Regions from separate parts of the Enterococcus gallinarum genome, predicted to be linked through region 2. Evidence: a T-box and tRNA genes for the amino acid it is inferred to sense, from the RefSeq annotation. Region 2 holds a T-box; the other regions hold tRNA genes.
What was found. The T-box of region 2 lies ahead of leuS (leucine--tRNA ligase). A T-box ahead of a tRNA ligase gene usually reads a tRNA of that ligase, here a tRNA-Leu.

Region 1: it encodes a tRNA-Leu, which carries the amino acid that the T-box ahead of leuS (leucine--tRNA ligase) is inferred to sense. The anticodon was not compared.
Region 3: it encodes a tRNA-Leu, which carries the amino acid that the T-box ahead of leuS (leucine--tRNA ligase) is inferred to sense. The anticodon was not compared.

Annotation. Positions count from the first base shown of each region.
Region 1 is NZ_CP050816.1:1,883,449-1,888,982, forward strand. Features, by position in the region: gene HED61_RS09260 (VOC family protein) at 32-895, shown strand; gene HED61_RS09265 (hypothetical protein) at 1,013-1,231, shown strand; gene HED61_RS09270 (prolyl-tRNA synthetase associated domain-containing protein) at 1,432-1,923, opposite strand; gene HED61_RS09275 (hypothetical protein) at 2,285-2,695, opposite strand; gene HED61_RS09280 (hypothetical protein) at 2,753-3,055, opposite strand; gene HED61_RS09285 (hypothetical protein) at 3,296-3,523, opposite strand; tRNA gene HED61_RS09290 (tRNA-Leu) at 3,766-3,847, opposite strand; gene HED61_RS09295 (hypothetical protein) at 4,046-5,155, shown strand; gene HED61_RS09300 (ABC transporter permease) at 5,155-5,534, shown strand, end outside.
Region 2 is NZ_CP050816.1:380,987-386,520, forward strand. Features, by position in the region: gene leuS (leucine--tRNA ligase) at 1-2,197, opposite strand, end outside; T-box leader at 2,285-2,512, opposite strand; gene HED61_RS01750 (LysM peptidoglycan-binding domain-containing protein) at 2,556-4,424, opposite strand; gene HED61_RS01755 (phosphatase PAP2 family protein) at 4,686-5,336, shown strand; gene HED61_RS01760 (TIGR01212 family radical SAM protein) at 5,361-5,534, shown strand, end outside.
Region 3 is NZ_CP050816.1:2,896,944-2,902,477, forward strand. Features, by position in the region: gene HED61_RS14150 (BglG family transcription antiterminator) at 1-1,263, opposite strand, end outside; gene ypfJ (KPN_02809 family neutral zinc metallopeptidase) at 1,477-2,370, shown strand; tRNA gene HED61_RS14160 (tRNA-Leu) at 2,713-2,794, shown strand; gene HED61_RS14165 (cytochrome P450) at 2,910-4,193, shown strand; gene HED61_RS14170 (peptide ABC transporter substrate-binding protein) at 4,265-5,534, opposite strand, start outside.

The sequences.
Region 1 (5,534 bases), 1.5 Mb from region 2:
TCCATTCGAGATGAGAAAAGGAGCAGAAACAATGACGGTGATTATTCCAGAATTTCAACTTCATGAACAGACTCAAATTGGGAAAGTTGTCTTAAAAGTAGCCAACTTAGAAAAAATGATTGCTTTTTATACTCAAGTGATCGGACTATCATTGATCGAAAAAAATCAGCAGACAGCTCGCTTAGGTACGACAGAGAAAATACTGCTTGAATTGATCAAAGTCGAAAATCCATTGCCTCTCACAAGGAAAACAGGACTGTTTCATATCGCTTTCCTTTTGCCGACTCGCAAAGATTTAGGCAATACACTGATCCATTATTTGCAAAGCAATGCACCGATCGATGGCGCCAGTGATCATGGCTACAGCGAAGCATTGTACTTAACAGATCCCGAGGGAAATGGGATTGAAGTGTATCGTGATAAACCAAAATCTGAATGGGATATTCGAGAAGATGGCGAAATTGTTGGAATTACAAAAGAAATGGATGCAGAGGGGGTTGTCGCAGCAGCAGACAGCCAACAATCAAGTTTCCCCACAGGCACTATTGTGGGACATGTTCATTTAAAAGTTGCTGATTTAGCCCAGACAGAAACTTTTTATACCCAAGTCGTAGGACTGAGCTTAAAAAATAATTTTGGGAACCAAGCAAAATTTTTTGCGGCAGGAGATTATCATCACCATATTGGCTCGAATACTTGGATGGGCAAAGGTGTGACTCCTATGGCAGACAATGATCTAGGATTGGCTTATTATACCTTTGTGCTCCCAGACAAAGAAGCCTTTGAGTCATTGCTCACGCATCTTGAGAAGGAAAATGTATCCCTTACTCTTGAATCAAGTAGGCGTTTGGCTTTATTGGATCCAAATGGCATCCAAGTCAAAATGGAATACTAGGTAAAAATGATAGCTTTTGATGTTTTTGAATCCTTGATAGCAGTTTCAGTCTAAAGACGGATGGGGAAAGATCGGCTTTATGAGATACTTGGCATATCAAAAAAGGAGTGCAGGAACATGAAATGGTGGCATCTGATGAATACGCTATGGGTTTCATTGATTTTAACTAGTTTGCTGGTACTATTTGTTCAAGACCCATTTATGACTAATTATGGCATCGATCCAATGGCGAAATTTGCTTACTTGGCATTGATTGGTATTCTTGCGATTGGATTATATGGCGTCCAATCCGTCTGGAAACATCAATTAATGAAAGTATCAATGACAAAAAAATAAGCGGGGACCCGTCAGCGGGTCCTTTTTTGTTTTTGAAAGTCAGTTGCGGATGTGAAGCAAAAAATACCTTTTAGATGATAGTTTGCCGGGCAGCAAGTTTTGTGCACATTGATGAGGGGTGACTGGCGGGTTTGACAAAATAGATGCCAGTAAAAAGTATCAGGGCTGTGCGGACTGATTCCAGCACAACCCCATGAAAATCAGGAGATATCTATGATCTGATAAGAAAAGCCATTGACCGTTAAAAAGTTGAATACATCCTTGGTAGCAAGGAAGATCGTCTTGGTATTTGTATTAGGATGGAAACTCATTCGTGGTTCTTTAGTGATTTCGCGCTCAAAGAAAATCTGAATATCTCGCTCCGAATTGTTTAAGAGCCCAAATATGGAGACAACGCCAGGTGGCAAGTGCATTTTTTTCCTCAAAAGATCAGGAGAAGCTAATTTGACTCGTGATTCACCAGTGATTTCTTTGAGCAGATTTAGATCAAGCCGTTTTTGATCGTCCATTATTAGGAGATAATAGGCGGTCTTTTTTTTATTGGTTAAAAACATCGATTTTGTTCGAACCCCATCAATTCCAGCAATATAGCTGTCTGCTTCCGCAGTTGTACTTGCAGGCGGGTGTTCGATCACTTCAAAGGAAATGTTCAAGTCGGTCAGTTTTGCAGCAACAGATTCAAAAGGATCCAATACGATCAACTCCTAGTCTCTTTTTTATTACTATATCATAAGTATAAGTTTTAAAATGCCTATTCAATCGCATGAAAGATAGAGAGAGTAACAAAAAAGCAGCGTAGCTGCTAGTGTAGGTCGTTAGGTCGTTAACTTTAGTGATCGAAATCTGAAAACAGATCTGAAAAAATTTCTCATAAAGAATTGAGGAGCAAAGAGCTTTCGTCATGCGCATGGATCGAGCGTCTGTCAGTGAGCAGAAGCTGCTTTTTACAGGCTGATTCTGCCATTAGTTGTCAAAATAAACCCATTTGCTTGATAAAGAGCAAGTAAGCGTCTCGTTACCAAATTATTTTTCCAAAGATTCATAAGCAGAAAGTTACTGAGATTCTTCGGCTGCAAGTTTGAGACCAAATTTAGAGATCACCCACAGTAGAACAGCAGCAATCAGGGTACCAACAAATCCAAAAAACATGTCTAGGGGATCGGGGGTATTCATAACGCCTAATACCGTTTCGCTTAATAAATTGGCAATCAGCAAGAAAATAGTCAATCCGAGAGTATAGGTGAATTTGACGCCCATCAATAACCAAAAATACCCTAACAGACCAATGATCAAGCTAATAGAGAAATTGGAAATGTGTAAATAAAAGTCGGGGTAAATCGCTGTAAAAAAGGTTATATCTAGATATTTTGATAAATAGGCAAATAGTGCCAAAAAAATCAGTAGTAAATAGAGTAAAGATGCCCAAACTTTTGGGTAATAATGTAGCTTTATTTGATTTTTCAATATGAACTCCTGTAATCGATTGATTGGCTCAAAACCGTAGCTATTGTTCTGGTATAGTTAGGGATTGTTAATAAAAAACGCAGCTAGTGTGTTTTTTATTTGTTTATAGTCTTTTGTAACAAAATAGTTGGCTGGGACATTGATGATCGGCAGATCATTTTCGTTGTCAAACGGGACAAATGGATCAGGTACAACCAAATAATCCACTTGGTCTTTATCGCGGAAATAATTGATTGAGACATCATAATCATTGACGAAATAATTCTTAAGCTCAGAATAATCTGCAAAAAAGAACGCTGGTGACAATGTGGTATAACTGAGCCCATTACTTGCAGTCAAAACGAAACAGATTTTTTTCATCTTATTTCTCCTTTTTTATGATTTTATTCGTACGTATATGTTAAGGGGGAGATCGATGAGAATGGTGTAAAAATACTAAAGGATCAAGAAAGTGTCCTGCACGTATTTACCAAACAATGTTTAAACCAAAACAGCTCGGTTGTCTGTGTCTTTTTATAGACAAGTTCATTCTTTTTTACTGGTCAATCGAGTGCTGTTAATTAGTGAGATCTGACTAACGACGGTCTAAATGAAAAGCAATTATTTGCTGACTCTAGTTTCTTTTTTTTGGTTTCTTTTATCATAGAGAAGTTTGAGCAACTCATAGAGAGCCGTGAGTACTGCAATGCAAAAAAGTAAAGTCGTATATCTGATAAGAAAAATTAGATTGAACCATAATCCGTAGACCATCGGCATAACCACGATCAAGCAAAGATACAATTCGATTTTTCGGCGTCTCCTCAATTGCAGCCATCGTTCATCAGACATGTTCTCGCTCCTTTGATCAAGATAGAATTTCCATGCAATCTTCTATGTGTTTGACTCTACGTATAGACAAATAGAAGAAATACTTAGAAACAGTATAACCGAAAATGACAAAACCACATAACTAGGACGGCAATTTCGTCCTAGTTGTGTTTTTGTCATAGATTTATAAATAACAATTGCATACAACTAATTGAACTGGAAATACAAAAAAAGCAAATTACCGAAGTAATTTGCCGGTACGATGCAGACGATGGGATTTGAACCCACACGAGCTAAGCTCACACGCCCCTCAAGCGTGCGTGTCTGCCGTTCCACCACGTCTGCTTATTGTTTTTGTAGACTGACAGCTGATTGCAGCCATCACGTCTAAAAAACATGTTACCGATTATCTTCACGTTTGTCAATGCTATTTTAGGGATTTATAAAAGGGCATTTTTCTCGCTTTTTATTGAAAAAAAATATTTAAGTGGCAGAATCTGGTATAATGAGAAAATAACTTTGGAGCTTTAAGGAGATTGATAAATGAACTACTTTAAAAATCTGCTGGCTAAATCGATTCGGCAGCGCCGTTTTTTGTTTACGATGATGGCAGCGTTCTTGATTGGTGTGGGGCTCGCTTTTTATCTTACATTCATGGAACCAGTGAATGTACAGGCAGAAATCACTATGCAAAAAGCGCAAGCATTACGGCTTGTAGACAATTATCAGAATTATCCAAATGAATCTCAGGACAAGCAAGAAACCTATCAACTGCTGCTGGCAAACAACACATTATCTAATCGGCAAGCCTCGAATCTAATCATGGAAGAATTTCCTCGTTTCAATCGGACCAGTGAAGAGATTGTAACAATTCAGCTGCAATTATGGGAAACCGCTTTACCAGATAAAGCCTTTTTACCATCTATCTGGCAATTGCAGCAAAATAAAGTGGTAGCAGCGCAATTAGAAGAACAGGAAAAAGCTCCTTTTCTTACTGTTGACAATGCGCAGACTGCTGTTGCGTTGACTATTCAAGTGTTATTGGGATTTGGCTTTTTATTCCTGGCATTTTTTGCTAGCGATAATTTGCTGGAAGAAAAGCGCCATTTTTCTCTGATCCATTCCTATCCACAAGTCTTCCCTATAAGGATGATCAGTAAAGTCGGGGTAAAGATGATTGGTCATCTGGCAACGATCAGCCTGTTGCTTCTAGGAATCACTGCGGCCATGTCGGTGATCGGACGATGGGGGGATTGGCACTATCCAACGGCTGTCTATTATCATCATACTTGGCATGCCGTACCTTTCTGGCAATACTTTCTATTGGTACTCGTGCTTTTGACAAGTTTGATTATTGTGACAGAATTACTGGGCTTTGTGGCCAATGTTTTGATTCCAAATCGCTATGTTTCTTTTTTTCTCCTTTGTCTTTGCTATGGTCTCGGTACAATAGCTAGTACACCATCCAGTAAATATTCCCCTTTTGCTGTTTTTGATTTGCAAAAGATCCTCACAGGTGAGTTTGCAGTCAGATCGCAATCGACAGTCGGGTTAGGGACAGCTTTCATCCTTCTTTTCTTATGGGGGGTGGGAGCGGTCGCCTTCTTGTTGATCGCAGATAAGAAAAACTGGCTAGCGAAAGGAGTCATATAATGAAAAATTATTTTCTCTTTGAACTACAACAATTAATCAAAAGTAAAAAAACGATCGGGCTATGGTGCTTGTTAGTAATCGTTGCTGGCGTATACAGTTTTCGTGATCGCACCTATCGGCCAATTGAGCGAATAGACAAAAATGAAATTGAACAGCGGTATTTGACTAGACAATCCTTTTTGGATGAACAAGCAGAAAATCCCTCAGATCATTGGTCCGCCGCCATGGCAGTAGCGATGTTCGAGCCATGGAATCAAGCAGATAGCTTACGATTAACTTCCCTAGCTGCCAATGATTGGCAAAAGTATGCCAAAGCAACGAGCCAATGGTATCAGCTGAGTCTCCAATATACCGATGATGAAACAATTTTCTTCACGCC
Region 2 (5,534 bases):
TTGGCCATGGCACATAAGAGATGCCCTCTTTATTTCCGAGAATTGCCCATAGTTCTTCACCGATATGAGGGGCAATCGGTGCCAACAATTGGACAAATCCAGCAACATATTCATATGGTAGTGCATCGGACTTATATGCTTCGTTCACAAAGACCATCAGCTGTGAAATAGCCGTGTTGAAATGAAGCTGTTCAAAATCTTCGGTAACTTTTTTAACTGTTTGGTTGTAAACTTTACTTAGTTTGCCATCATTGAATGTAGTAATTCGATCACGCATTTTGCCATTTTCATCCACGATCAAACGCCAAACGCGGTCTAGGAATTTACGGCTGCCTTCCAAGCCGTTTTCATTCCAAGCGATCGATGCATCTAATGGACCCATGAACATTTCATACATGCGCAGTGTATCTGCTCCGTATTGTTCGATGACATCATCCGGATTTACGACGTTTCCGCGAGACTTCGACATTTTTTCATTGTTTTCCCCAAGGATCATCCCTTGATTGAATAATTTCTGGAATGGTTCTTTTGTCGGTACGACACCAAGATCATAAAGGAACTTATGCCAGAAACGAGCATAAAGTAAATGAAGCACCGCATGTTCTGCCCCACCGATATAGATATCTACTGGTAACCAGCGTTTCAATTTGTCAAAATCGGCTAAGCGATTTTTATTGTGAGGGTCGATAAACCGCAAGAAGTACCAAGAGCTCCCCGCCCATTGTGGCATCGTATTCGTTTCACGACGTCCCTTCATGCCTGTTTCTGGATCAACGACATTGACCCACTCGCTGACATTCGCCAATGGCGATTCACCTGTACCACTTGGCTTGATATTATCGGTTTTTGGCAAGCGTAGTGGCAATTGATCTTCCGGAAGAGTGGTTGTAGTACCGTCTTCCCAATGAATGATCGGGATAGGCTCACCCCAGTAACGCTGCCGAGAAAACAGCCAGTCTCGCAGACGGTAGCTGATTTCTTTTTTACCGACTCCTTGTTCTTCTAACCAGTGGTTCATTTTTTCAATTGCAGCTTCTTTATCTAGACCATCCAGAAACTCTGAATTGATATGAGGACCGTCTTCAGTATAAGCAGCTTCTTCAACGTCTCCCCCAGCCAGAACAGGAATGATTTCTAACCCAAAAGCTTTTGCAAATTCATGGTCACGTTCGTCATGAGCTGGCACAGCCATGATCGCACCAGTACCATATGAAGCCAACACATAGTCAGCAATCCAAATTGGCACTTCTTTCCCATTCGCTGGATTGACCGCATAGGCCCCTGTGAAGACACCCGTCTTTTCTTTAGACAAATCGGTCCGATTCAAATCGGACTTCTTCGCTGTTTCTGCTACATATGCCTCAACTGCTGCTTTTTGCTCCGGTGTAGTGATGGCTTGTACCAACTCATGTTCAGGAGCCAAAACCGTATAAGTGGCACCGAACAATGTATCTGGTCGTGTCGTAAAGACGGTGAATGCTGCATCGCTACCCGCTACTTTGAAGGTGACATTGGCACCCACAGAACGACCGATCCAATTCCGCTGCATTTCTTTGATGCTCTCAGGCCAATCAACTTCTTCTAGATCATCTAGCAAGCGATCCGCATAAGCCGTGATCTTCAACATCCACTGACGCATAGGTTTGCGAATAACATCGTAGCCGCCGCGTTCACTTTTGCCATCGATCACTTCTTCATTGGCGATAACCGTTCCTAACTCTGGAACCCAATTGACAGGAACCTCGGCTTCATAAGCCAACCCTTTTTCATAAAGTTTGGTAAAAATCCATTGCGTCCATTTATAGTACTCAGGATCTGTCGTGTTGATCTCACGATTCCAATCGTAACTAAACCCCAGTGAATTGATTTGACGACGGAATGTTTCAATATTTTTTTTCGTAAACTCGGCTGGATCATTCCCGGTGTCCAACGCATATTGTTCAGCAGGCAATCCAAAGGCATCCCAGCCCATGGGATGAAGAACGTTGAATCCTTGGCTGCGCTTGAAGCGGCTTAGAATATCCGTCGCTGTATATCCTTCTGGATGCCCTACGTGCAATCCTTGTCCAGAAGGGTATGGGAACATGTCTAACGCATAAAACTTTGGTTTATCCGGTTGATCGTGGGTATTGAACTCATTTTTCTTAGCCCAATATTTTTGCCATTTTTTTTCAATTTCTTTGTGATTGTAGTTCACTATGGACGCCTCCTAAAAATTGGTGCTCTGACTTGATCAAAAATCAGCAGAACTTAAAAAAAGTCCTATAAAAATCACTATTGATTTTTATAGGACGTTATAAACGTGGTACCACCTAATTTTATCTGTTATGAAACAGACCTCGATGTGTTAACGACCATCGCCGTATCTGCCTACTTTGAGCGGTTCTGAGAAACACTCATTTCAGTCAAATATCACTTGAAGGCGAGTTCGAAAGGTCTTCTGTGCATTTCCACCAGCCATGCACTCTCTTGATTCCAACACGTTTCTACTATTCCTTCTCAAATGTGAAAGATTCTTTGCACTTATCCTATCAAAAAAACAGCGGAATAGCAATCTATTTTACGCGAACGCTTTGTCCAGGATAAACAAAGTTGTCTTTAATGTTATTCCATTGAATGAATTGATCTCTGGAAATCCCAAATTTATCCGCAATTCCCCAGACAGAATCGCCAGATACTACGGTATAGTTGCTCGTACTTGCCGTCTGATTCGCAGCCGTTGCCGTACCGCTGACCCGTACGCTTTGACCAGGATAGACGTAATCATTTTTGATATTGTTCCAACTGCGGAATTGGTCCATCGTGATACCAAATTTATTAGCAATCGACCAAACCGAGTCCCCAGACGCCACTGTATACTTTTGACTGCCAGCTGATGAAGAAATGCTCGTAGAAGCTGTGGTCGGCCTACTTGTCTGTTTATTTCCAGAATTTTTTACGACTAAGCGTTGACCAGGATAAATAAAGTCATTTTTGATATTGTTCCAGCTGCGCAATTGATCCATCGTGATGCCATGCTTATTCGCCACACTCCAAACCGAGTCCCCTGAAGCAACGGTATAACTACCAGCATTGGTTACAGAACTTGTTGCTGTAGTCTTGTTGGCCTGACTTTTTGACCCAGTACCATTTTTTACGACTAAGCGTTGACCAGGATAAATAAAGTCATTTTTGATATTGTTCCAGTTGCGCAATTGATCCATCGTGATGCCATGCTTATTCGCCACACTCCAAACCGAGTCCCCTGAAGCAACGGTATAACTACCAGCATTGGTTACAGAACTTATTGCTGTAGTCTTGTTGGCCTGACTTTTTGACCCAGTACCATTTTTTACGACTAAGTGTTGACCAGGATAAATAAAGTCATTTTTGATATTGTTCCAGTTGCGCAATTGGTCCATCGTGATACTATGCTTGTTCGCCACACTCCAAACCGAGTCCCCTGAAGCAACAGTATAACTACTAGCACTTGCTGTCGTGGTAGATATGGTCCCTGTATTCGTCGTTTGTTTGGCAGTACCACCATTGATCGTCAGTTTTTGTCCTGGGTAGATAAAATTATTGCGAATATTGTTCCAGCTACATAGCTGATCCATTGTGATGCCGAATTTATTAGCGATTCCCCAGACAGAATCCCCTGACGCAACTGTATAGCCTTGACTACCAGAAGAAACTGACGATGTCGCTGCTGGCTTGCTGACAGGATTTGTAGCGGTATTAGGTGCACTGACCGTTGCTCCACCACCGGCATTGCCTGAAGCTGGTGTATCATATTTAGTCAAGCCATACTGCTGGATCACCGTATTCAATGAAGAAGCATAGTTGGGAGCTGTTGCGTAACGCCCCGTCAACCATTGGGTTGCATCACGGTAAGAAGACGTATTGCTCTTCCAAGCACCTGCATAATAATAATTACCGTTTCCTAGCGAAACATTTCTTAATGTTCGTGCATTGTCTTCAAAAGATTCTTTGTAAGAAGGGTATTTTTTGAAGGGTTCTTTCATAGTCAACCATTGATTGTTTAAATACTCTGCTGTGTTCATATAGACTGTCTGACCATTATGACTGCCCTTGATTCCAAAAAGATTATGGTTAGGTGATTGGGACAGGGCACTTCTTCCCCAGCCGCTTTCAAGAATGGCTTGTGCGATCATGACTGAAGCATAAAGATCATTTGCTTGGGCAACAGGCTGTGCATAAGTTGCGATTTCTGTAATGAATGCTGCTGTATTAGGTGCAGCAAAGTTACTTCTCACCACAGTATTTTCTACGGCATCCGCTTGAACTGGAGTCAGCAAAGGCGCTACTACTGAGCAAGCGGTTATGGTTGTCCCTACAACAGCGGCACTTTTTCTCATCGTTTGATAAAATTCACTGGACTGTCCTTCTCTGCGACGCTCTTTGCGCGATAAACTCATGTTCATGAACGTTCCTCCGTCTTCTATTTTTTTCCTACGTTTAGTATACAATTTCTTAAGATTTTATAAAAGTTATTTCCTTCTTTTCGCCAAACTGTAAACTCTTTGTAATCTAACGTACATTATTCGAAAGAAGAAGTAAGCAACAATTTCTTGTTATACAATATTGTCCCTCAAGAAACACCCCTGCGCCACTGTCTTTTGTCCCTCCAAGATAAATGGTATAATAGACTCACTATGTTTGCCTGTAGAAATGAGGATTTTTTTATGAACAAAAAACTGTATTATCAATTCGCCGGCAGCTGTTTTTTGCTGCTCTTTGCCTTTTTAGGCTATGTTGTCAAATTCTATCCAACTTGGCTGAATCCTTTCGATGAAAGTAGCACTCGTTTGATCCGTAGCGGTTACCCTTTTTTGACTGACTTTTTCCTATGGGTGACCAAGTTTGCTAATCCAGTAACGATTGGGCTGCTTTTCATTGTTGTATTGGTCGTGTTGCTTATCAATCGCTTCTATTCCGAAGCACTGTGGCTCAGTTTCGGTACGATTGGCATCTCAGCGGTCTTCAATCCGTTGATTAAATTATTCTTTATGCGAGAAAGACCAACACTGGAACATTTAGTGTTGGAGACAAGCTCTAGTTTTCCTAGCGGACACTCCACTGGCAGCATGGTATTTTATGGAACCTTACTTTTGCTGATTCCTGTCTTTTTCCAGTCACAAGCGTTACGCTGGGGTATGAGAATCTTGCTTGGCTTACTGATTTTTCTGATCGGTATCAGTCGGATCTATCTAGGTGTTCACTTTCCTAGCGACGTACTCGGCGGATTTTGTGTGGGACTCTCTTGGCTGTTACTGACCTATCCGTACTATTTAGAAAAGCGTTTTGTCTGGCGTTTCCAACAAAAACAATCTTAGAAAAAAGAAAAGAAGGTAAAATCCATGAATTCATTCCCCTATGCCGAAAATCAGCATAAACGTTACCATTCTTGGAATTATGCATTGCGTCAGGAATTTGGTGAAAAAATCTTTAAAGTACCGATCGATGCTGGCTTCGACTGTCCCAATCGAGATGGTACTGTTGCAAAAGGTGGTTGTACCTTTTGCAGCGTGTCT
Region 3 (5,534 bases), 920 kb from region 2:
CGGTGCAATCAACATCCGTGTATCTTGCAGGATTTTCACCTTATCCGCAATCGGTTCATTATCAATAATCAAATCGATATAGTGATTCATGATCCGCTTCATGTCTCGATTGGTCACCATCGGCGAGATGCGGACGACTGGTTTGGAAACATCAGGTAAATCGATCGTGGAAATAATGAAATCGATGGCAGAAATATCCATCTCTTTGAGCTTAGCGACAGAAGCGGTTTCAATACTATCGACATTAGGCAATATTCGACGAATCTTGGCAGAAATAAATGAACTGGTACCAACACCGTTCGGACAAACAAAGACGATTTTATTCAATTGCCGCATCCGTTCTACTGCAGCTTGAAAGTGAATCGAAACAAACCCGATTTCATCCTCAGATATTCCAATATGGTAGGCCTTTAGAAAGTCGTTCAAAGAGAACCAAACGACCCCATACAACGCCGGATAATGCTGTTTGATCTCATCTAGCAATGGATTGACTACAGTAGTTTGGGCCTCAATGCGTAAAAACAGCTGGTACAAATGAATCGTCAGATCTTCTTCTAAGCGACTATCCTGTGTCAAATCGATCTGGATGCCTTCACTGACTTTCTGAATCAGATTTCTGACTTTCCCTCGAAAAGAGAACGGAATCGATTCGTTCTTCATAAAAAAACGTAAGCCACTACCTACAATGAGATAGGTTAGGTACTGAACTTCTTTCGATGAAAAATGGTAGATTTCTTGTTCTTCAATTTCTTTCAACAATTCATAAATCAACGGATACTTGTCAAATTCCAAAAACAATTTTCCAAATTGACGCTTCTCTTCTATATCCAGCTGATTTGCCTGATTCGAGCGCTCGACAATCAGCAAGATCGAAACAACGATGCTTTGGATGTAGCTTTCTGGGATCTCCATTTGCTTTTCGGTGATCGAATGGCGAAAAGCCGCATTTATCTTTTCAAATAATGACACATTTGTCAGAACAGAAAGGTTCTCCCCATGCTCCATAGTAAGGAGAATGAATCGCTTCAACATTCGTTGGATTTGTGACTCGCTTCCTTGAAAATAAGTGCCTGAATTATCAAAACGCAACAGTAAATTTTCTTTGACAAACAGTGTTTTTAGATAAGCGATATCCTTGGCGATACTGCTCCTAGAAACATAATACTCATCAGAAAGTTGCTGGTAACTCAAGTGCTCCCCATTGATCAGCCGCTTAAAAATTTGCATGCGTCGGTCTTCGATCAAAGAATAATTGTTTTTCATTTGCTCACCCTCTACCTTTATTCTAGTGATACCTTAACAAATATGAAGACCAATTGTTAGATTAAAAAATGATTAAAAGGTGTGCACACCCTTTCCCTTGATAGCAATATCGGTCGTTTGTTCCGCAAAATCGCTTCAAGCAAGCCAAACTTTTCTCATCTTCCTCGTTTTCTCTTATAATAAATGTAAACAGTCAAATGAGGAGGAAACAAAATGAAATGGCGTGGGGGTAGACAAAGTTCCAATGTGGAAGACCGCTCTGGTCGTTCCGCAGGTTCAGGAGGAAAAATAATGGCCGGCGGTGGTATCGGTACGATTGTTATCGCAGTCCTCTTTTTTCTATTCAGTGGGGGTGATTTAAACTCCGTCACAGATATTTTGGGAGGCGGACAAGCCGCTAATTATCAAACAGAAAATGTGGCTTCAGACGAGTATACAGAGGAAAAAGAATTCTCCGCTGTCGTCTTTGGTCATTTGGAAGATTATTGGAATGGTGTTTTTGAAGCAGAACAGACTACGTATCAAGATCCTAAACTGGTTTTATTTACAGGAAGTGTTCAATCGGCTTGTGGGAATGCAACTTCTCAAGTTGGTCCCTTTTATTGCCCTGCCGATCAAAATGTTTATCTGGATCTCAGCTTTGCAACAGAACTTTCTCAAAAGTATGGGGCCAGCGGAGATTTTGCCATGGCCTATGTCATTGCTCATGAAGTTGGTCATCACGTACAAAACGAACTTGGTATTACACAGCAACTCGATAAGATCCGCCAACAGGTTTCTGAAAAAGAATACAATCAATATAGTGTTCGTTTGGAACTACAAGCGGATTATTTAGCCGGTACATTTGCCAAGTATCTACAAGGAAAAACTTATAACGGCCAACCGATTTTAGAAGCTGGTGATATCGAAGAGGCTATCACAGCTGCTAATGCCATTGGTGATGATACGTTACAAAAGGAATACCAAGGATATGTCGTACCAGATAGTTTTACTCATGGGACTTCAAAACAACGAGTTGAATGGTTCAACCGGGGGTTCAAATATGGTGATTTGGAGCATGGAGACACCTTCAATGAAAAAAACCTTGATTTGGTCTACGGATCATAACAAAAACGTTCCTTTTTGGTCACTCTTTTTTCACATTTGGGCGGTATAGTTTATTCATACCAACAAACCCTAACTTTTTCATTTTACTCCTTGCCTGCCAGTCCCCGCTGGCAGGCCCTTTTTTTTCATGGTGCTATTTTATTTTTTTTTAACCTTTGGCCTGTTTTTTTCTTTAAAACGCTAAGGGTTGATCACAATTTTTTCATATTTTCCGGTTACTATATAAATAACCCAACAAACAACCCAACTTTTTCATTTTTTACTCCTTGTCTGTCAGTCCCCGCTGACAGACTTATTTTTTTTCTTGCCAAAATTCTCAAAATGCGCTAAGGTTATTTATGCGCGGAAGTGGCGGAATGGCAGACGCGCACGCTTCAGGCGCGTGTGAGTATATCTCGTGTGGGTTCAACTCCCATCTTCCGCATTTTGAGCAGGTCATCTTGGATGATCTGCTCTTTTTTATGTGTTTCTTTTGTCTAAATAAAGAAAAAAGCTTAAGCTAGAAGTATATCAATAGGAAAAAGACAGGAGGAAATCCAATGAAAGAAGTACCAACAGCGAAAATCAAATTAACTGAGGTCAAAGAACTCTTTGATGCTGGTTATGAAATCTTAGGAGAATTACGGTCTGAGGTGAATGCCCCAGTCGTTAGAGCTAAATTTCTGAATCAAGAAGTGATTGCCATTTATGGAAAAGAAGCAGCAAAAATTTTTTATGATCCACGAAATTTTAAACGTGAAGGAGCAATGCCCAAACTCGTCCGTTCAACCTTGTTAGGGGAAGAGGGGGTTCAAACTTTAGACGGGGAACAACATCACCATCGGAAAAACTACTTTATGGACTTGATGACACCTGAGAGAATGACCGATTACCATGATTTGTTGGAACGAAACCTTTCTCATGAACTGGATAAACAATCCGGTACCTTTGAGCTTTTTTCACTCACAAAAAATGTTCTATTCAAAACGATTTGTGAATGGTCAGGAATCAATCTAGCACCACTGTCTCAATCAGAGATCAGTGAGTTAGCTGATTATCAAGTTGCTATGTTCAGCGGGACTGTCACCTCCCCTGTCGCCCATTTAAGAGGCGTCGAAGATCGTAAAAAATCTGAGAAATGGGCTCAAGGATTGATTGAAGAAGCTCGTCAACATCCTGTTGCTGGCAAAGAATCATTAGCACTTTATACTTTCGCTACTGCCACTGATCTTGAAGGTAATTTACTGCCGATCGAAGTTGCAGCCGTCGATCTGTTAAATATCATCCGCCCTACGGTTGCTTTAACCGTTTGGATCGCTTTGATGGGACATGCCCTTTTTAGTACAACGACCATCTACCAAGCACTTAAACAAAACTTTTCGGAGTTACAGGATTCATTTATTCAAGAATTACGCCGCTTTTATCCTTTCTTTCCAATGATGCCCGCCATTAGCTTGCAAGATGTTGTCGTCGATGGTTATCTGATCCCTAAGGACAGCTGGGTCGTCCAAGATATTTATGGTACGAATCATGATCCGAGAACCTTTGATCAGCCAGATGACTTCAAAGTGGATCGCTTTGTCGGACGTACACAAGCCATTTCCTATGAGGAAGAATATGAAATGATCGCACAAGGAGGCGGTGATTTCCGCAAAATGCACCGCTGTGCTGGTGAATGGATCACCTTGCATACGTTGCGCGTGTTCAGTGATTTACTGGTCAACCACTATCAGTTTGAAGTTCCTGAACAAGATTGGAAGATTCCAATGAATCACTTTCCAACCTATCCAGAAAGTAAAGTTCTCTTATTTAAAGAAGCTGCAATGACCACAGAAAATGAGTAACTACTGATCGTTGTTACTAAGTGCAGCTCACAAAAACGCAGCCCAAGCAAGCTTAGGGCTGCGTTTTTTGCTTACTTCTCTACAGATGCCGTACGGAAATAAAAATAGGCACCGTATGCGGGAAATTGGATATCTTTGATCGTTGACCTGATCATATAATTTGATGCACTCTGATATAGAGGAACTTGAGCTGCATCTTCTGCTAACAGAATTGATTCTGCTGATTTGTAATCTTCAAATACTTTATCTGGATCATTGGCATCCACGGTACGTGCGTTTTCTGTCAATGCCGTATAGTCCTCGTTGACATATCCACCGTAATTGTAAGAAGAACCTTTTTTATATAAATTGAAATAAGAGTCCAAGTCACTGCTGCCAGCAATCCAACCAGAAATCGACAACTCATATTGACCATCTGCTCGTGATTGATTCAAATTCGTTCGTGGTTGTTTATTGATTGTAATCGTCAAACCAGGCAAATGATCTTGAAGCTGATTTTGCAGATATTCACCGATTTTTTGTCCATGATCATCATCTGTTACCAATAAAGTCAGTTCAATTTTGTCACCGATAGCTGTTTGTGCTTGGCTCCATTCTGCTTGTGCTTTGTTACTATCGTATTCATTGTAGTCCCCGCTATAAGTGCGAAAATCTTCATTGGTATTCGGATTGGCATAAAGCCCACTGGGAATAAGGCCATTCAATACGCTTGCTCCATCGTTCAACACATCATTCACGAGACTCTCTTTGTCAATCGCCAAAGCGATGGCTTTACGAAGGTGGACATTTGCCAATGGTTTATTTGCCTGTTTATTAAAATCTAAAAAATAGTTGGCAATATCCTTTTGAGTGACTAAGGAGTCATTATTTTGGTACTGTTGCACATAGAGTCCGCTGATTTTTTGCAGATCCAACTCCCCGCTTTCAAACAACTGGATTCCAGTATTCTCCTCTTTGATCGTGGAACCTTTGATTTTATCCAACTTAACTACCGCTTGATCGTAATACTCAGGATTTTTGGCAAGCGTCCATTCTGCACCGGTCTGTTGCCAGTCTTTCAGAATGAAAGGTCCCGTATAGAGCAAGTCTTCACTTGTTTTCCCATATGCCGTCCCTTTTTCTTCAACATAAGACTGTCTTTGAGGCGATAACCAGCCAATCGACACCACCGATAAAAAAGAAGGTTGCGGCTGTTCCAAATGGACGACAAAGGTCTTTTCATCCGGTGTTTCTAAGCCAATCGTCGCAATGTCTGCTTTCCCTTCGCGAATATCTTGACTGTTGACGACATTGTCTAAAAGATACGCATTTGGCCCCATGGTTTTAGGATCGACCAGTTTC